One region of the Fervidobacterium gondwanense DSM 13020 genome, then DNA from elsewhere that is predicted to be linked to it. Evidence: riboswitches for the same ligand, from Rfam matches in the RefSeq annotation. Region 1 holds a riboswitch; the other holds the start of a gene.
What was found. Region 1 has a riboswitch for thiamine pyrophosphate ahead of BUA11_RS02640 (thiamine ABC transporter substrate-binding protein). Riboswitches for the same ligand answer to the same signal wherever they lie in the genome.
Positions count from the first base shown of each region.

Region 1 (17,554 bases):
CAAGTGCTGTTGGTAGGATAACTTCGTTTTCACTGTGGGGAATCGCTTTTTTTGGATTGATATTTGGCTTGCTTGCAGATAGATTTGATAAGAAGCAACTAATGGTGTTCACTCATTTGCTCAGTGTATTTTTTGGAACATATAGAATACTCGTTACTTCTGTCCACCAACTCGCGATTATGTCATTGCTCTTCGGTGGCTTTTCGTCTGCAACAAGTGTAATACTCTCAACTTTGCTGATACTTAAAACAGACGCGCGTAATCGTTCAAAGCACCTTGGAATGAATTTCGGTATTGGGATGTTCACCGGTGTTCTTGGAAATGTTTTTGGTGGTGTGTTTGGCGACCTGTTTGGCTTGAGACCTGTTCTGATAGTTTCGAGTCTATCAAGGCTCATAGCGATATATCCAATTCTCAAAATGAAAGCTTCTGAATTGATGGTAAAGAGAGAATCAAATGAGGGTATCTTAAGATTTTTCTCCATTGTAAGAAACATGGATTACAGAATGAGAAAGATAGTAGTTTATTATTTCCTGTCAACTATAAGCGTTGGTTTCGGTGCAGGATTGTTCGTTAGCTTTGGAAACGTTATCTTCTATGATATATTCCACATGAAACCTGCGATAATCGGTTCTATCCTCGCAAGTGCGCAGTTGGCAACGAGCTTAGGAGCGATGTTTTCACACAAGCTTGGCAAGAAATTTGGCGATATGAATGTACTGATCTTCTCATACGTTGTCGTGCCTATCTTGATAGTTATGCTGAGTTTTGTAAGAGAACCTATCACGTTCACTTCGGTGTACATACTCCGCTTTGCGGTTATGAACATGGTCAGTCCTTTGTTAACTGCTACGGTTTTCTCGAGTATCGATGTAGTGTATTTATCATCGATAAACGGCATGAACGTCTTTTTCAACAACGTCTCTCGAGCTTTTTCTGCAGAGCTCTTCGCTTATTTCACGCGCTTTAATTCTGGTTACACGTTAATCTTTGCAGTTAGCTCCGTTTTTTATTTTGTAAACGCTTATGTTATGATAAGAATGTACAAACATATAAGGGAAAGTTAACTGGTGCACTATGTGCACAGACAAGGTACACAGACGAGTGGAGGGTGAGAATGATAAATTTAGAAAGTGATTTTCGAAACATTTCCAAGAATCTATTTAAACTTTCTGTCCCGACGATGATTGGGTTTTCAATACAATCGCTATACGACTTGGTAGATATGTTCTGGATAGGCAAGATATCATACAAAGCGATTGCAGGCATTGTTATCTTTTCTACAATCTTTTGGCTCGTTGAGATTCTTAACGAGATAATAGGCACATCTTCGGTATCGTTGATATCACAATCTTATGGTTCGGGTGACAAACGCTTAACTTCAAGAATAATAGAACAAACCCTTATTTTTAAGGCATTAGTTGCGGTAATTGCTTCGACAATTTTAATTGTATTTTTCAAACCGCTTGTGTGGTTCTTTTCAAAGGATAGAGAAGTTGTCGAATCTGCAATTAAATATGGTTACATCCGCATATTTTTTATGCCGATATTTTTCATGACTTACTCTACCTTTACCGCACTGCGCAACATTGGACGAGCCACTTTAGCAATGACTACAATGGCTCTTGGGGCTTTTTTAAATATTATCCTTGATCCGGTATTCATTTTTGAAAAAATACCTTACATAGGTGTCCGCGGTCTTGGTTTGGGAATAGAGGGAGCTGCTTGGGCAACAGTTTTATCTTCTTTCTTTCCTCTGATTTGGGGATTAACGTTACTTTCAAGAGGTATAGATGGGGTGAAGGTCTCGTTTAAAGGATTGCTGAAATTGGACAGGCTAATAGATAGAAAACTAATTACCATTGGTTTACCTTCAGGTATAGAGATGCTCCTTCGAAATCTTTCGTATACCGTACTCATAAAATTGTCATCGCTATTTGGTTCGGAAATCGTCACTGTTTTCGGCATAATAGAACGAGTTATGGGTTTTTCCGTTATTCCGATATTCGGTCTTTCAATAGGTTCAAGTACATTAGTTGGATTTGCGCTTGGAAAGAACGATGAAAGGTTGGCAAAAAAGGTTGCCTTCATGGCAACCTTGTATAGTGTCATTATCAACATGGTTATCCTGACCTTGATTGCGAGTTTTAAAGACGACATTTTTAGAATATTCACGACAAACCAAATAGTTATCGAAATTGGTGCTAAGAGTCTCAAATTTGTCTTGACTGCAATGTTCTTTATTTCGGTTACTGCTGGTATTTCAAGTGCGTTCTTTGGATCCGGAAAGACCTCTATTCCGTTCATTTCAAGCATTATAAGTCGATGGGGTGTTATGGTCCCGTTTGTTCTTTTGAGTATTTTGACTTTCAAATTAGGTATAAACGGATTGTGGCTTGCGTTTCCTGTTTCTGAATTTGCAGAAGCAAGTGTGATGCTTTATGCGTTTGTAAAATCTAACTGGACAAAAAAACGAGTGATTTAGTTCTGTGATTTTAGTACATAGAACTTGTTGAAGAATAGCTGTATGGAATAAATAGCAAGTGATATAGCTAATGCATAAACAACCAATCCTGTATTTCCATTGAATCTATCAAGTAACAACCCTCCCAAGAATGGACCAACCCCAAAGAGCATACCTATGACCATCTCATGCAATGCTCCCTGCTTGCCGTGTGCTTCGGTCTCAGAAAGCAGACCGTAGAATATCGCAAAAGTATAGGGAACAGCATAACTGAAACCTGCAAAAAGCGCTGTTATAAAAAACGGCAAAGGTGATTTTGCAAAAATTGCCAAGATACCAGTTGCCGGGACGACACTAAGAAGCAAAGCACAGATTTTCTCGTTGCCTACCCAACCTTTCCAGGATTGAAGAAGAACAAACGTCAGGAAAACACCTATGTTGGCCCCCACTATTAAAAATCCGGCTTTATCCAAATTTAAACCTGCAAGTAAAATCAGTTTCGGAAAATCAGCCATCACAGATGTGTAAACAAGCCCGCCCAAGAACAGGATTATCCTGTATTCTAATCTGAGCTTTCTCATGAGCTTTGAATCGTTAACTATAGAAGAATTGTACGTATGTTCCGTTAACTTATGTGCAGGCTTAAATACAATAACATCACCGCTTTTCCTGCCGTCCTTTGTAATCAAAATAGCGCTACATGATGAAAGGATAAGACCTATCATGAATATAATGTATGACAAGCGAACGGTTAAGTATGGACCAAACGTCACTCCAATTATATTTCCCGTGCTCCATGATAACGTGAACCTGCCGGTAATTGATGGTGGATCTATTCCGAGAGTACTTTCTGACTTTGCAATAAGCCCTTCAACTTGAGGGAAAAATGAACCGAAGAACGCTCCTTGTAATATTGCAAAGAGCGTTAATGCATATGGTGTTCGAACCGCAAGTCCATAGAATGAAACAAACAGGAGGTACGCGAAAAGCAATGACATGGTTTTCTTATAACCATACTTGTATCCGCTATGACCTATCGTAATACTCGCTAAAGCGTAGACAAAGGATGCAACAAGATTGATAAGTCCAATTTGAGTAAATGTAAAATTCAGTTTTGCTGCGGTTGAATTTATAAAAGTACTGAAAAGATACGCTTGAATTGAAACAGAAAACGATAGCAAGTGATATTTATGAAAAAACCTTCCCATAACAATGTTAGCCCCCTAAAATGTAGTTTTCTTACAAACTATAACAAAACATTCTCCATATTACTAGACTGTTATCTACTTGGTATCACCCATGGCGACAGTGGTAAACCATGTGGCGATGAATTGAGTCCAAAATAAATCAGATACAATGGCTCCTCGCTTAGGATTTCAGTAAATGGTGAAAAAATACCTGCAACAGGATAGAGCTTTAAACCTGAGACATACGTTTCAATAAAGAAATGAGTGTAAAGTCCATAGATGGATTCATTTGATAAAGCTACTGGATTGGAAATTCCGAGGGTAATACCGCTATTTCGTACGTAAATAAGATTTCCGAATATAAATGAACTGTCTTTGAACAACGTGTATGCTAATGAAACATCGTACGAAACTGTCTGAATATCCTCGAGTCTTACAGCAGCTTGGCTTTCAAATGTTGTGTCTAAATTCAAAGCAATGCCAAAATAGCCGAAAGCGTACAAGTTTGACAACAGCTTTTCATACGAGAATAGTTCTTCGTACGTTTCACTGCTGAGCAATAAGAAAGCTTGGGATTTATAAGGGTAACCAAACAAATTCGATGTAACAAGTAACCCAAAGCCTATGTTTTTTGAATAAACAGCAGGTACATTAAAGGTAGCAAATAGGTTGAAGTAAGCGTCGAGTATATTGCTATATTCACTTCTAAAACTGAAAGTCAAGTAACCATACATGTTAGTATTAGGCGTTAGTTTAAGAGTCCCAAATCTAAACGCACCGGTCAAGTTGTAGTCGTTTGTTGGATAATAATAACTGGCGAAAAGCTCGTAAGTATCCTTAGATTGGATAGCACCGATGTACTGTGAATAAGAAAGGTTGAAGCTTGAATCTGTTATTTTGAGGTCAAAGATTGGTGTTAAGACTACAAACGTATCGTTCTCTATGTTTCCAAAAGTAAATATCATATACCCACGATGAATGTCGTCAGTTTCGTTGTACTCGTACATCGGAATCCAAGTAAGCGGTTGCATGAATTTATTCATTCTAAACGCGAGCTCAGAGCCGTACTCAAATTTCACGTCAGTAAAACTGAAATCGTATTTATATGATTTCAATTCTGCTTCAGATTGACTATACTTGATTTTGTAAATTCCCATACCGGTATTCACCGTGTAGGGAATATAGCTTACATAATAGATGAAATCATCTGCTACGCAAAAATCATAAACCAACAAATTTTCTCCAAGTTGATAAAGTTTTTTCTTAGATAGGTCATAATAATATGGATTCACGTATTTTCCATCAACTCTTGTAAAGAGAATGCCATCTTTCCAAAATCTTACATACGGGCCCTTCATTGCATCGTCAGTTATCTCAAACGTTTCTTTGGTTTTGGTATCTACTATAAGAATCGAATAATCCGACAGCAGAAGAGCCAATTTCGTATCTCTACCGTCCATATAAGAAACATACTTGTCTATTGTTAATTCAAAGTTCTCTCCTACAATTCTGGTCTTCATAGTTCTATTGTCATAATTTGCTAAGTATACCTTCTTATCTGCTACCGCAAATGCCGATATGTTTCCTTTAGCAATAATCCGGTTTGCACTCAAATCCCAAACCTGATTCTCGTATGTTCCCATAGTCTCGCTTTTGATAAGACCATACTTTGTATCAGAATCAATTTTCAAATCCATTGCAAAAAGAACTTGTTTTGAAATTTCCTTTCCGCTTTGATCCAATTCTATCAATTCTGAATTAGTGGTACCAATGTAAGAAGTTGAGGGACCAAATTTATCAGTTAGTATTCGAATGCCTTTATCTGTTTTGTCGATTTTGTAGATCTGAGTATTTGGAAGTTTGTATATAAGCTCACCTTCATGGTATTTTATCTTCATTACACTTCTAATCCAATCAGTATAAAGCTCGTCAAAAGTTTTTCCAAAGACTTTTTCAAAGATATCTTTATACTTGCTCCCAATCTCTGGGTCAGGTAAAAATGCAGAAGTTAATTCAAGATATTTTTTCATCTTATCCAGACCGTACGTATCTACAAGATATTTATAAAAGCCAGCTGTGAAATTGTAGTACAGCAAACCTCCTCTGAAGTCATCAACAGGCATCAATTCTTTATAGGTGAATGACGGAAAATTTGGAATAGAATAATAATACATACCATCAGAATAGAACGGATTATTCAGTCTACCTGAGGATTTCGAAAAAGAGCTTTCAGCAAAGACCGTTGTGCCTTCGACAAATGGTCCATACATTTGAGGCAAATACGGAATGCCTGTTAAGATACTTATTATCTTTGAGAATAAATCTTGGTAGGTTAAATGCACCATGTGCGTAAATTCGTGAATGATAAGATATGTATACCAATCCTCGAGCGGCAATGAGAATTGGAACCAACTTTCCGGTGGCCAGAGGTAAAGAACTATTGTTTTGTGAAGTAAAGGATTTGTATATCCGTTACTTATGGCTCCCTTATCTTGAAGTATGAAAGTAACTCTACCCGGGTCGTTTCCAATTAAATCGATAACCTGTTGCCGAACGTTTTCGAATATCTTCCCAACAAGTTTGGCGTTTTCTTCATAACCTTCCGGAAAAACAATGTCCGCATGTTCAAAATGCAAGACACCACCAAACGAAATAGTAAGTACAAAAACACTTAGCAAGATAAGAATGTGCTTTCTCATAGTTTCACCCCTTCTTAGAAGTAAGTGGTTTTAGAGATAACCTTTAAGTTAATTTTATCACAATGAAAGTTATGCGCAATAATCGACGATTAAACTTTCCGAAAACTCAACGACTTGACTGTTAGTAACAGCTATTGTAAAATTCATTGTGAAATACTATACCTGGAGGGGAGCTCCTAAATGCGGGGCTGAGAGGGGAACGCAAGTTCCCGACCCTTCGAACCTGATCCGGTTAATACCGGCGGAGGGACCAGGGCACACAATAAGTGTGAATCTGGAAAAATTAATAATAAAACGATGTTCCCTCCGTAAAATTGGAGGGATTTTTTCTTTTAAATGCGCATAACGTATGAATATCGTGAAAAGGAGGGATTTTTATGAAAAAGCTGTTTTTTTTAACTCTTGTGCTCATCACAGCGGTATCTTTCTCTGCTGAACTTGTCATATACACATCCGACAGTTTTGCAGGGGGCATAGCAAAGGTTGTTATACCAAAATTTGAAAAACAGTACAACTGCAAAGTAAAAGTTGTCAGCTTTGGTTCGATGGGCGATGTGCTTGCAAGGCTAATAGCTGAGAAAAATTCGCCAAGAGCTGACATAGTCATAGGATTGAACCTCCAGCAACTGAACAAGGCTATCAGCGAAGGTATCTTGGAAAAATACAGAGCAACGAATTCTAAAAATTTGATGTACAAAGGTTTTGTAAACGACTACGGGACCGTGTACGATTATGGCGCTATAGCTATGCTTTACAACGCGGAGAAGATAAAAAATCCTCCAAGATCATTCAAAGATTTGCTGAAATCGGAATACAAAGGCAAAATCGTTTTAATAGACCCAAGAACTTCAAGTACAGGATTGACATTCCTCATGTGGACAATAGCGGCTTTTGGTGAAGATGGAGCTATGGAGTACTGGAAAGAGCTCAAGAAGAACGTACTTACATTCACAAGTGGTTGGAGTGCAGCATTCAAGATGATTGAAACAGGTGAGGCTGACATAATAGTTAGTTTTGCAACAGACGGAGCTTACAGCATGTATAAATACGGCTCAATAAAGTATGTACCTGTAATCTTTGAAGAAGGCGCATACGTTCTTGAAGAATACGCAGGTATAATTAAGAATGCCAAAAACAGGGCACTTGCAAGAGCGTTTATAGAATTTATTTTGACACCTGAATTTCAAAAAGAAGTTCCTCTGAACCAGTGGATGCTTCCTGTTATAAACATCGAACTACCTGAAGTATTTAAATACGTTCCTGAAACAAAGAAGATTTTGAGAGTAGACCCAAAGATTAACGAACGATTGGATGAAATATTGAAGAAGTGGGAGAAAGCTGTTATAGGATAGTTCTAATTCGAAAAGAGAAGGGCAGGGATTCCTTCCCTGTACTTTTTTTAATAATTTATATAGCTTTCAACGATCCAAAGCTTCGCATAGTCTAAAAGAGTAGATGAGAGACAAGTTTTATCAAATTCCAAGAAGTGAGGTGCTTCGGTTTGATAAGAAGAATTCTTCTGCTACTATTATCTCTTGTTCTTATATTGCCTACATCGTTTATCTTCTCTCAGTATCTTAAAGTTGGGTTCCTGTTAGGTTCTCCATATGCATTTTGGAGTGGGAACACATTCAAAGGCATAGAATGTGATATATGGAAGGCGGTTTCTCAAGAGATAGGTTATCAGCTTGAAGTGTACGTATTACCTTTTTCCGCAATTTCCCCTGAGATTTTAACAAAATTATCGATGGACGTAGTCGTAGGCGGCATACATATGACAGATGAGAGAAAGAAACTCTACGATTTCGGAACACCCTATATGGATTCAGGTTTAGCTATTGTGACAAGAAGTGATCTAAAGTGGGATGGAAGACCGGAAAGCATTACTTTTGGAGTCAAAAAAGGGGCAACAGGAGAAACCATCGTTCAGCAATGGAATCAAAGCGGGAGGAAAGTTAAGTACATATCTTACGTTTCTAACGAAGAGATAATAACACATCTCTTGATAAAGAAAATCGATGGCGCATTTTTTGATTACATCAACGCACTATACCTTGCTAAAATGTACGGACTTACAGTCCAAAAGCAACTCATTTATACGACCAAGATAGGCTATATATCATTGAATAAAGAGCTCAAGAGTCGAATTGATAAAGCGGTTCAGAAGTTAATTCAGGAAAATAAGATAAGGCAGATAATAGCTTCCTATGTAGGAAATTATTGAAAGAAAGCGCTCCTTAAAAGGAGCGCTTCAATTTTATTATTATCAACTACACTATAGTACAAGTCCTCCATCGACACCTATGACTTGACCTGTAATGAATGCTGATTCGTCGGATGCCAAGAACAGGTAAAGATAAGCAACTTCTATAGGTTCTCCAAGCCTCTTTAATGCTGCTTTCTCAGCCATTGCCGTTAAAATCTTTTCTGGCACTTTCTCTGTCATTGGGGTTTTTATAAAGCCCGGAGCAACTGCGTTAACTCTAATTTGTGCGCCTTTTCTTGCAAATTCTTTCGCCCAGGTTTTTGTCATACCTATAACCCCAGCCTTTGTCGCTGAGTAATTCGTTTGCCCAATGTTTCCGTAGACACCTACCACAGACGATGTATTAATTATACTACCTTTTCCAGCTTCGAGCATATAAGGGACAACTGCCTGAGTCATATTGAAAACGCCTTTCAGGTTTACATTTATTACTCTATCCCAATCCTCTTCGGTCATATTTTGAATGAGCGCATCGCGTGTGATACCTGCATTATTAATAAGCACGTCTATTTTTCCGAACTTTTCGATTACATCCTTCACAACTTCTGCTATCCTGTTTCTATCAGTCACATCAAGTTTGTAAAAATGTATGTTCGGATGTTCGTAAGATGCTTCTCCAACATCACATGCAATTACGATAGCACCTTCTTTTGCAAAGAGTTCAGCCGCCGTTCTTCCAATACCGCTTCCTGCGCCTGTGATTATGCAAACTTTACCTTCCAATCTCATGTTGTTTACCCCCTTTTATATAAGAATCATTCAATATTCTCAACGATAACCGCAGTACCCATTCCACCACCGATGCAAAGCGTCGCAAGTCCGTATTTTATATGTCTCTTTTTCATTTCATACAGGAGCGTAACGATTATCCTATTTCCACTTGCACCGATTGGATGTCCAAGCGCAATGCCACCACCGTTTACGTTTGTGCGCTCCAGTATCCATTCCTTCGTAACTCCAAATGCTCGTTCCCAGCCTTTAATAACGGCTAGGCTCTGACCTGCAAACGCTTCGTTCAGCTCTATCAATTCGATATCTTGGAACGACATACCGGCTTTCTTAAGAACCTTTTCTGTCGCAGGAACTGGACCTATCCCCATCCTCATTGGGTCAACACCCGCTTGTGCCCATGCAACTATTCTTCCAAGAGGTTTCAATCCTTTCTTTTCAACATACCTATCACTTGCAAGGACAATTGCACTTCCTCCATCGTTTATACCACTTGCATTACCTGCAGTTATAGTTCCATCTGGTTTAAAAGCTGGTTTAAGTTTTGCCAAACTTTCCAGAGTCACGTCAAATCTTGGATGTTCGTCCGTGTCGAAGAGTTTGACACCCTTTTTGTCTGGTATTTCAACAGGAACGATTTCGTCTTTAAATTTTCCGTTCTCAATTGCTGCCTTTGCTTTCATCTGGCTGTTGTACGCAAATTCATCCTGCTCTTGACGAGATATGTCAAACTCTTCTACAAGTTTCTCAGCGGTCATCCCCATGTGCACTTTATTGAATACATCGGTTAATCCGTCGAGTATCATGTGGTCTTGAATTTCCTGATTTCCAAACTTCAAACCAAAACGTGCGCGATAAGAAAGCAAAAATGGTGCTTGAGACATGCTCTCTATACCACCTGCAAGCACTACATCTGCCTCTCCAAGCTCGATATCGGTAGCACCGATCATGACTGCCTTCATTCCACTACCGCAGAGCATATTGACTGTATAACCAGGTTTCTCAACGGAAATACCTGCGTATATACCAACCTGCCTGCCCGGTCCCATCCCCTGACCTGCGGTAAGTATACATCCAACGATCGTTTCGTCAAAATCTTCTACAGAAACACCGGATTGCGCAATGGCTGCTTTTGCTGCAATTGCTCCGAGTTGTGGTGCCGGAATATCTTTCAAAGAACCCGCGAATGTGCCTATAGCCGTTCTCTTTGCCCCGAGTATATATACCATCAAAACCACCTCCACCTTCTCCAATTAATGAGAAACTGAATAATAAAAAAGATGAATCACCATTTATATTATCAGTTTTATTAAACCATTTTCAAGATTCTACTGTCAAAATAACTGGACGATAAAAATAATTTATTAATTGCATCTTTCTAACTTTTGCAATCTTTTCATTCATATTGCTCAAAATTTTTCAGGATTTCTATATATATCCGAATCTATATTAGTTTTATAGACTAAGCTGTAGATTCAAGCATAATTTGTAGTATAATAATTATTGTAATTTGTGAATTTAACATACGGTAATAATTTTGAGGATGTGAGAGTATCGCTTAGTATCACAAAATCTGAAAGGAGGGCTTTTCATGAGAAACCTTACGATGTTCCAGAAGATCATGGTGGCTGTTGCGATCTTGATTCTCTTCATGGTGGCTATAGGAATTTATTCTTTGTTTACCATGAGATCCATGATTGTAGAAAAGACAGAACAGAACCTCCAAGCACTTGCGGAAAACAGCGGAGACAACTTGATGAGTTTCATTGACGGGCACGTAAAGCTCATCGAACTGCTATCAAAGGATGCAAACGTATTGGGTGTCTACAAAAACGAATTCCAGGAAGATGTTTGGATGAAGAAACTTTTCAACACCGTTATGAAGAGTTATCCAGATGTTATGTATGTTTATGTTGGATTAAAGGACAGAAGAATGTATTTGATACCTGAGACGGAACTCCCTGAAGGATATGACCCAACATCAAGACCGTGGTACAAAGACGCAGTAGCAAAACCAGGGCAGATTATCATTACAGAACCTTATGCTGACGCTTCAACTGGGCAACTTGTTGTTACTATTGCTAAGACTATTCAAACGGATGAAGGAATTGTCGGCGTTGTTGCACTTGACTTTGATATTTCAAAACTTTCGGAAAAACTCATGGTAAAGGGCAAGGGACTTGGATACCTAAATGCAGTTGTGTCAGAGAGCGGCAATATACTGTTGCACACAGATACAACACTGATAGGAAAGAACGTGTCGGATCAGGAATTCTTCAAAAAATGGCTTTCAGGACCTGAGAGTGGTGTTTTTGGATACACATTCAACAATGTCAAACGTATCACAGGATACAAGAGACTGCCAAATGGATGGATTTTTGCAACTCTTGTAATAGAGAAAGACTTGATGAAGGAAGCTAACATTGCCACAATCGTAATGATTGGTATTACTGTGATAGCAATCATCTTGAGCATTCTCTTAGCATTGTGGTTTACAAGAACATTCATCGTCAAACCAATCAACGAAATTGTTGCTGCCGCTGAGAAAGTAGCGCAAGGTGATTTGACTGTGAACATCGAAACCAAATCAAAAGATGAGATTGGAAAGATTGCAACCGGACTTTCGAGCACAATTAATGCTCTTAGAGGTATTGTTTCACAAATCCAGCAGGAAGGAAATGTTATAAAGCAAGAAGCATCTCAAGTGGCAGCAGTATCCGAAGAAACAAGCGCCACGATAGAAGAACTCACAGCACAAGTTGACAGTGTAAACACGAATGTGAACAACGCATCGGCTGCAATTGAAGAGATGACAAGCGGTATACAAGAAGTTGCAGCAAGTGCTTAAAATGTTGCAAACGCTTCACAAAAACTCAGTGAAGAGGCTCAGAGAGTGTCCACACTTTCAACAGAAGGTCAAAAGGCAATATTGTCCATAACAAACGTTATTGAACAAACAAAACAAAAAGCAAATACGACGTTTGAAACAGTTGAAAAACTCAGCGAAAGTGCGAAGAACATAGGCGAGATAGTAGATACGATAAACTCTATCGCCGAACAGACAAACTTGTTGGCACTAAATGCTGCAATAGAAGCAGCAAGGGCAGGAGAAGCTGGTAGAGGCTTTGCTGTTGTTGCGGATGAAATTAGGAAACTTGCAGAAGAGAGTAAACAAGCGACACAGAATATTGCGAACATTCTGAGGGGAATAGTCGATGAAAGCATGAAAGCAAGTGACGCAACAAAAGAAACTGTTGAGATCGTAAACCAGGCAGCAGCGCAATCTACATTAATTAAAACGCAATTTGAACAGATATTGCAGAGCATCGTCAAAATGTCGCAAATGACGGAGAACTTAGCAGCGAGCGCGCAACAGCAGAGTGCAGCAGCTGAAGAAATGAGCAGTGCGATGGACAGCGCAAGTAAGTCCATGGTAAGTGTTGTTGAGCAAATGAACGAAGTAACAACGGCTATTAAACAGCAATCTGATGCAATAGCTAACGTTGCAAAAACAGCAGAAAACTTGGACGATATTGCAGAAAAGTTGGTAGAAACAATAAGGAAATTCAAGATTTAGCAAGTATTTGTTATAAGAAAGCCCCTGAAATGGGGGCTTTCTTTATAAAATTAAACTATTTTATCTATGCTTCTGAAACCTTCTCCAAGTACGTATCTTGCTTCGTTTACTATAACAAACGCATCAGGGTCAATCTGCTTGATAGCATGCAGAACTTCTCCAAGCTCTCTACGCCTTAATGCAACATATAGAACATCCAAATCCCTTCCTGAATAAGCGCCTCGGGCTTTCAGTATAGTTGCCCCTCGTTCCATCTTATTCAATATATAGTCCTTTATTGAGTCGACTTTGCCTGAAATGATAGTCATAGTTACTGCAAGTTCTAAACCTTTTAATATGAAGTCTATCGTTATGCCGTTTATTATGATAGCAAGTAGTGCATACATCGCTATACGCGGGTTAAATGCGAAGCCTGCTAAGATACCGATTGAGAAGTCAATCATGAGTAGTGTCGTTCCTATCGGGGTATGAAAATACTTTGACAATATTTTGGCTACAATGTCTGTTCCGCCGGTCGATGAGTTGTTTGCAAATGCGATGGCCATACCTACTGAGGCTAATACATTGCCAAAAAATACGGCAAGCATCAGGTCGTCTCCTGTATAGCGAGGTATTTTGAGTATTCTATCAAATAAGTCTATAAAGAAATTCAGTGCGAATGTTGAATATATTGTTTTGAAACTGAAGTCCTTTCCTACAAGTGTAAATCCAAGAATGAACAAGACGATGTTAATAATATACATCCAAACACCAATAGGTATAGCACTTAACAAACGATGGAGTATCATAGCCATACCACTTGCCCCACCAGCTGCTATGTTGTTCGGAATAAAGAATATCACAAGCCCGAGTGCTGTAAGTAAGACTCCAATCGTCGATAAAACGTATTCTTTAATCTGTTCTTTTAGATCCATAATTTTAGAAACCTCCTTTCTTTTCTTAAAAATTCTCTCTATTGTATTCTTTGCATAAAATTCATCCGCATGGTATCATTATACCAGAAGGGGTGAAGTATGTGCATATCAAGTTACAGGATGTTTCTGTTAATTACTCAGGCAAGAAGGTTTTGAAAGGTATAACGACGACATTCGAAACAGGTAATATAGTCATGATAATAGGTAGAAACGGCTCCGGGAAATCGACCCTTTTGAAAGTTCTCGCCGGGTTAATTGATTTTGCAGGACAGATAATTATTCCGGGAAAATATTCAGATATATCTGAATTGACAGGGTACGTTTTTCAGAATCCGGAAACTCAAATTGTAGGTAGCACGGTATTTGAAGATGTTATTTTTGGTCTGGAGAATATCGGGCTCAGTAAAACAGAAATGGAAACTCGAGCGAAGTATGTCTTAGATTTACTTGAGCTTTCAGAGCTTAAATTCTTTGATCCATATTACCTTTCAGGTGGACAAAAACAAAGACTCGCTATTGCCTCAGTCTTAGCACTCAATCCTGAGTTTTTATTGCTCGATGAGGTAACCGCCATGCTCGACAAAAACGGTAAAAGAGAGGTTTTGAACGCCGTGCTTAAGTTGAAGGAGACAAATAAAGGCGTGCTCGTTGCAACTCATGAAATTAATTTGTTTCTACCTTACGTAGATAGATGTATTTATATAGAGGATGGAAAGATAGCCTTTGACGGTAATCCGCACGATGGTGCGGAGCTTTACAGAAAAGCAGCCACAGAAAAGTTTAAGAAAATGCAAGTTTAATCAATACAGTTGGGGAGGTGCACTTTCATGGAAGTTCTGACTTTTTCAAAAGGTCCCAAAGCTGTCGGTCCTTATTCATCAGCTGTTAGAGTTGGAAATTTGATCTTCTTTTCGGGCATATTGCCGATCAATCCAGAAAACGGCGAATTAGTTAATGAAAGCATAGAAAAAGCAGCTGAGCAGATTTTGAAGAATCTATCAGCCATGCTTTCCGAAATTGGTCTTACGTTGAAAAACGTCGTCAAGACAACCATATTTACAACTCGCTTGGACGAGTTTTCGAAAATCAACGAAGTCTATCAGAAATACTTTGAAGCTCAAACTTCAGTTTTCCCAGCGAGAAGCACTGTCGGTGTTGCAAGCCTTCCGAAAGGCGCACTGGTTGAGATGGAATTCATTGTTGAAATTGTCTAAGAAATTTTTATTTGGTTTCTCTTTTTTCTTTTACGTTCTTGAATAGTTCAATGCGATTTTTTATCAAATCATCAACATTGGTACTCGAAAAGAGTACCATTTTTTCGTAAGCTACCTTTAACGATTCAATCTCGTCACTTTTATTTCCGAGTGCTATTTTGACTTTATCATAAAAAGCTTTTTCGTTGGAATATTCAACAATATATATCACTGCTATTGCAACGATAATCACAACAGAGATTGAAATTGGATAATTCTTAATTGCAGGGAGCGCAAATCCAAGAAATACGCCCGCGGTACCGATTAATGTGAGGTAAGTCTTGTTACGAATCATGGCTCTGTTAAATAAGAACCTGCGTAAATCTTTAAGCATCTCCTTTCCAACAGGAGTATAAATATACCTCGATGGTAAAAGAAGAAGTGTCAATACAACAACTGCGTATGGATTTTTTATAAGAAAACCTATCCCTACCATCGTTAGTATAAGGATTAGTCTTGATAGAAGTAAACTTGAAACCCAATTATTCAAAAGAATTCCTGTCAAAAAGACAATCGTTCCAAAGAAAGTTTCCATGCTCCGCATTCCTCCCCTAATCAGATATAAATATGACAGTGCTATGCGGTTGAGCTGTATAATATCCCTTCACTAAGTATGGAGTTTCCAAGAAATCATCCGGATAATCTCTAGATGTGTCTACGATTAAGTACCAATCTTCGCCTTGAAGTGGCGGAAGTACAAAGTTCAAAGGTTCTTTCCATTGATTCAAGATAACGTATATATTGTTATCTATCCTTAAACCCTTAACTGGATCTGATCCAGATATCATAAAAGCTATCGAATGAGAATGATAACACATGTCTGGTTCAAAAGGATTAATGCCATGCCAAGTTATATCCGTTATGAGATTGCCAAATTTATCGTATTTTTCGTAAAAACACTCTCTCTTTAAGGCAGGATGTGACTTTCTAAAGCGAATCATCTTTTTAACAAACTCAAACAAATCTTTGTGTTTCTCTTTCAATGTCCAATCAACCCACGTTGTTTCATCATCAATACAGTAAGCATTGTTATTCCCATTTTGTGTTCTGAAAAATTCATCACCCATCAAAATCATTGGAGTTCCATGAGAAAGCATAAGTATGGCAAAAAAGTTCTTTACCTGCTGTTTTCGTATTTTCACGATTTTTTCATTATCTGTGTCACCTTCAACTCCGTAATTATAACTAAAGTTTTCATCTGTACCATCTCTATTTCCTTCGCCATTTGCTTCGTTATGTTTCTTATTGTAAGATAACAGGTCTCTCATGGTGAATCCATCGTGGCATGTTATGAAATTTATGCTTGCATGCGGTTTTCTATTTGCGTAGAGGTCGGGACTACCAGATATTCTAAGCATCAACTCTTCAATTACTCCATTATCGCCTCTGACAAACTTTCTAACGCAATCTCGATATTTTCCATTCCATTCAGCCCATCCTTCTGGAAAGAGTCCTAAGTGATAACCACCTGCAGCATCCCAACCTTCAGCAATCAATTTCAATTTTCCAACAATTGGGTCTTCGGCTATGTCTTTCAAAAGCGATAAATCACCTATCCACCTACCGTCTGGCGTCCTACCAAGCACAGATGCCAAATCAAATCTGAAACCATCAACGTGCATTTCGGTCGCCCAGTATCTCAGGCTGTCAATTATCATCTCTTTGACAACAGGATGATTACAATTCAAGGTATTGCCACACCCTGAATAATTTAAGTAGTACCTTTTATTCTTCGGATCAAGCATATAATATATCTCGTTGTCTATTCCTCTAAAGCAAAGCGTAGGTCCCTTTTCTCCACCTTCTCCTGTGTGGTTGTACACAACATCCAAAATAACTTCAAAGCCATTCTTGTGAAGCATCTTTACAAAGTCTTTGAATAGAAACACCTGTTCACCGAGCTTCAGCCCAACTGAGTAATTTCCGGTGACTGCAAAGAAGTTCAATGGGTTGTATCCCCAAACGTCTTTAAGCTGCTCTCCAGTAACTGGATTCACATTGGGATTTGAGTTAAGATTGAATTCAAAAATTGGCATAAGTTCAATTGTAGTAACGCCGAGCTCTTTTAAATGGTCAAGCTTTTCAATTATTCCAAGGAATGTGCCCGGAAATTTCACGTTTGAAGTCGGGCTTATAGTGAAAAGTCTAACGTGCATCTCGTATATTATAGTTTCGTTCCACGGTATGTGTAGTTGCCTGTCGTCTTCCCAGTCATACTTTGAATCATCAATTACGATTGACCTTATCATGCTTTTTGAAGAATCAATTGTAGAGAATGATAAGTCTCCCATCGGAGAATTTCTCTCGTACCCATAAACAGCATCATCGTTCCAGTCAAAAAATGTTGTTACTGCCTTTGCGTATGGATCTATGAGCAATTTGTTAACATTAAATCGCTTACCATTTAGTGGATCATAAGTTCCATCTACACGCCAACCATAATATTGGCCATGTCCAATGCCGTA
Region 1 covers NZ_FRDJ01000002.1:92,869-110,422, reverse strand. The annotation lists gene BUA11_RS02660 (MFS transporter) at 1-1,067, shown strand, start outside; gene BUA11_RS02655 (MATE family efflux transporter) at 1,118-2,485, shown strand; gene BUA11_RS02650 (MFS transporter) at 2,482-3,672, opposite strand; gene BUA11_RS02645 (hypothetical protein) at 3,744-6,350, opposite strand; TPP riboswitch at 6,507-6,617, shown strand; gene BUA11_RS02640 (thiamine ABC transporter substrate-binding protein) at 6,728-7,702, shown strand; gene BUA11_RS02635 (substrate-binding periplasmic protein) at 7,852-8,574, shown strand; gene BUA11_RS02630 (beta-ketoacyl-ACP reductase) at 8,626-9,345, opposite strand; gene BUA11_RS02625 (acetyl-CoA C-acetyltransferase) at 9,372-10,574, opposite strand; gene BUA11_RS10460 (methyl-accepting chemotaxis protein) at 10,937-12,193, shown strand; gene BUA11_RS10455 (methyl-accepting chemotaxis protein) at 12,239-12,922, shown strand; gene BUA11_RS02615 (YitT family protein) at 12,973-13,836, opposite strand; gene BUA11_RS02610 (energy-coupling factor ABC transporter ATP-binding protein) at 13,938-14,636, shown strand; gene BUA11_RS02605 (Rid family detoxifying hydrolase) at 14,664-15,050, shown strand; gene BUA11_RS02600 (hypothetical protein) at 15,058-15,624, opposite strand; gene glgX (glycogen debranching protein GlgX) at 15,641-17,554, opposite strand, start outside.

Region 2 (4,220 bases), on a different contig from region 1:
ATCGGTATGTATAGATTTGAAGGGAAACTTCCAGAAAAGAGTGATTTGAAGCGTGGATTGAAGCTGTATAAAAACATTTGCTCATTATGGTTATTCATAGTCTTTCTTTCTTATGCAGTGAGAATATTACTCAACGCTGGGGGCGTCATATGAGCGTTTTTCATGGTGGAATAAACAAAGAAACTATAATTGATTTTTCAGTTTCAATCAATCCTTTAAAACCCGATTTTTTGAAGGGTATATTTAAACTTGGTGAGGAGTACTCATCGAAATACACTTATATAGAATGGCTTGAAGAGGATTTTAAAAATGTCTTTGGTGAAGATTGCGAAATCTTCGCCGGAGCTACTGAGGTTTTGCAAATTATCGGCTTCAAATCGCTTGAAGATGCTGAGGTAATCATTCCAACTCCAAATTACGGAGAATACGAACGCGTTGCACAATTTAATGAAAACAAAATATATAAAGTTAGTATAGTCGATTTTGACAACCGTCGATTAGATTACGAACGAATCCTTCGGCTGTCAAAAAAGATTAGAACAAAGAGTAGAAAAAAGATGTATGTCATGTTGAGCAACCCGAACAATCCAACGGGCATTTATGCAGAACTCGATGATTTAGTTCGGGAATTAGAAAACTATGGTGTGACATGCATAATTGATGAATCCTTTATAGACTTTGTATCCGAAGAGTTAAAGGGAAAATATAATTTAGACAACTTTGAAAATGTTATTCGTATAAGAACATTTACGAAAATTCTCGGGTATCCGGGAATAAGGATTGGATATGCCAAAAGCAAGAAATTTTCTGAATTTCTTAAACAATACCGAAGTCCGTGGGGCGTTGGTTCTCTTGGTTACCTTGCAATTCAAGAGATTATTAAGAATTACAGCAAATTCCTTGAATTCAAGGTATTAACCCAGAGATATATCTCTCAAGAACGTGAACGGTTTCAAAGGTACGCTTACTTTCCTTCAAGTGTAAACTACTTTGTTATTAAGGTTGGAAACAGCTTTGATAATACCAAAGAGTTTTTGAATTTCATCAACAATAATGGAATGCACGTGCGGACTATGTACGATTTTGGAATGGAATCTTTTGTAAGGATCGGACTAAAGAACGCTAATGAAAATGCAAAACTAATTCAAAAACTTGTGGAATGTAGAAAAGAATGATGGGAGGCATAATGATGGGGTTTGTGCATGTTTATACAGGTAATGGTAAAGGTAAGACAACAGCAGCATTTGGCCAGGCACTTAGAGCCGCATGTGCAGGTATGAATGTTTTTATCGGGCAATTTATAAAGGGTATGAAATACACCGAACTTGACGTAGAAAGATATATCCCAAACATTACTATCGAACAGTTCGGACGAGATTGCTTTATCAAAAGAAATCCTGATAAAATCGATATAGAACTTGCTCAAAAAGGGTTTGAAAAAGTAAAAAATTTCATTCTCAATGGAACATACGATTTAGTTATTCTTGACGAGTTAAACGTAGCAATTTATTATGGTCTCATCCCAGTTAGCCAAGTGCTTGAACTGTTGGAAAAACGCGATAAAGACGTCGAGATTATAATTACGGGAAGATATGCTCCAAATGAACTTTTGGAATACGCTGATCTGGTTACTCAGATGAGAGAGGTTAAGCATTATTATACAAAAGGTATCATGGCAAGGAAAGGTATAGAATTTTAATACAAACAGACCAAATTCTTGATTTTTTCAATTTCTTAAATGCTTGACTTTTTCTAAAAGTGTATTATTATCAAATTAGAAAAGTGAATAATTTCCCGAAGGGGAGCTCCATACAGCGGGGCTGAGAGGAAGGAGGCAATCCTTCGACCCTATGAACCTGATCCGGGTAATACCGGCGGAGGGATTCGGGAGAAAGATTCTAAAGAATTTTAATTAGTGTAAAAAAAGCAGAATGGGTCCCTCCGAAGAATTTCGGAGGGACTTTCTTTATTTTCAAACAAACTAAGGGAGGTTACTGATATGTTGAAGGAATTAAGCAGCAAAAAAGATTATCGAATTTCAGAGCTCATTGTGGAAAGGTATTTTCAGAAATTAAAAGCAAACCTCGAGGTAGACGTTGCTATTGCAGGTGCGGGACCAAGCGCGTTAGCACTCGCTATCGAACTGTCTAAAGCGGGGAAGAAAGTTGCAATCTTTGAAGCCAAGAACGAGCCCGGCGGTGGAATTTGGGGTGGCGGAATGATGTTCAACGAATTGGTTTTAGAAAGCGAGTTAGAGGGTTTTCTCAAAGAGTATTCTATAAAATATGTCAAGCACGGCGATTTGATAACCGTTGATTCCGTGCACTTTGCGTCCGCACTGCTGTATCATGCAACCCTTAACGGCGCTGTTCTTTTCAATAACGTTTTTGTCGAAGATTTGGTCATGTACGATAAACGCGTTTGTGGTGTGGTTATAAACTGGCTTCCAACAGTCAAAGAAAGGCTTCATGTCGATCCGATTACCGTTGTTGCTAAATTCACCGTAGACGGTACCGGGCATCCGGCTAATCTTGTTAGGTTACTATCAAAACGCGGGATTATGATGAGTGTCACAGGTTCAACGGAAAATCTTTGCAGCTGTGGTACTGTCGATTACGAATTTCCAATGGATGCAGAAAATGGTGAAAAGTTCGTTGTTGAAAATACAAGAGAGATTTATCCCGGACTTTACGTGATGGGAATGGCTGCCGTGAGCGTTGGTGGTGGACCAAGAATGGGACCAATATTCGGAGGGATGATTTTTTCAGGTATCCGTGCAGCAGAGTTAATATTGTCTGAATTGAAAAGGTTGGACTAAGAATTTGACTAAGAAAAGGTGGTGAAGAACATGCCTACTCAAATGCAAAATGCTATAAATGGTATAGTTACAGATGAAATTAGAAAGTGTGCCGAAAACGAGGGACTTTCCGTTGAATATGTTTTGAAAAAACTTTCAGAAGGAAAGGCAGTTATTCCAAAAAACAAGCTTCATAACGTTTCCAAACCAATGATAGTTGGAGAAGACTTTTCTGTAAAGGTTAATGCAAATATAGGAACTTCTGCGGGATACTCGTCCTTAGAAGAAGAACTGAGAAAGCTTGAAATCGCAATTTCAGCAGGTACTGATGCTGTTATGACGCTCTCTACTTGGGGAGACCTTTCAAAGATTCGGCAAACAATTGTTGAACATTCTCCAGTTCCTGTTGGTTCTGTTCCGATATACGATTCTGCGGTCAAAGCATACGAAAGTTGTAAGAACGTGGTAGATTTTACGGAAAAAGATTTTATTGATATGGTATACGCTCATGCCAAGGATGGTATAGATTTTATGACAATCCACGTTGGCATAACACAAAATGTTTTAGAAAAACTCAAGAAGAGCAAAAGAGTACTAAGAATAGTTAGCCGTGGGGGATCTATCATTGCTGGTTGGATGATACAAAATAGAAAGGAAAACCCATTTTACGAACATTTTGACGAGATTCTGGACATCGCTGCGGAGTTTGATGTAACTCTTAGTCTTGGCGATGGTATGAGACCAGGAACTGTGGTAGATGCAACTGACCCTCAACAGCTTGAGGAATTATTTGTTATGGCAGAGTTGGTTGACATGGCAAGAAAAAAAGGTGTCCAGGTTATGCTCGAAGGACCTGGTCATGTGCCTCTAAATGAAATCGAAATGAATGTCAAACTGATGAAGAAAATTGGTAAAGGTGCTCCTGTATTCTTGCTTGGTCCACTTCCAACAGATAGAGGCGTTGGACACGACCACATAGTCAGTGCAGTAGGCGCTGCTTTAGCCGCTTATCATGGCTGTGATTTCATTTGCTACGTAACACCAGCAGAACACGTTGCTTTGCCTGACGAAAATGATGTAAAGTATGGCGTGATCGCTTCAAGAATAGCTGCAGTAATTGCAGATGTTGCGAAGGGAAATAAGAAGGCATTGGAACTTGAATACAATATGGCACTTGCCAGAGCAAACTTTGACTGGAATAAGATGTTTGAAATTGCGATACACCCAGAAGATGCAAAGAAAAAACTTGAAAGTAGACCATATGAGTCTGATGGTTGTTCAATGTGTGGACCGTTTTGTGCAATAAAGATAACAAAAGAATTTGCGAATCAGTAAAGAAAAGAGGTAGTGGGCTTATTGAAGAAGAAAATGAAAAGAAAATGTATATCTACAAGCTTGATCAGGGCGAATAAAGAATTGATTT
Region 2 covers NZ_FRDJ01000012.1:35,246-39,465, forward strand. The annotation lists gene cbiB (adenosylcobinamide-phosphate synthase CbiB) at 1-153, shown strand, start outside; gene BUA11_RS08855 (aminotransferase class I/II-fold pyridoxal phosphate-dependent enzyme) at 150-1,175, shown strand; gene cobO (cob(I)yrinic acid a,c-diamide adenosyltransferase) at 1,190-1,699, shown strand; TPP riboswitch at 1,789-1,901, shown strand; gene BUA11_RS08865 (sulfide-dependent adenosine diphosphate thiazole synthase) at 2,000-2,818, shown strand; gene thiC (phosphomethylpyrimidine synthase ThiC) at 2,849-4,132, shown strand; gene BUA11_RS08875 (sugar phosphate isomerase/epimerase family protein) at 4,154-4,220, shown strand, end outside.
Region 2: linked by a shared signal. The riboswitch ahead of BUA11_RS08865 (sulfide-dependent adenosine diphosphate thiazole synthase) and the one ahead of BUA11_RS02640 (thiamine ABC transporter substrate-binding protein) in region 1 are both predicted to bind thiamine pyrophosphate.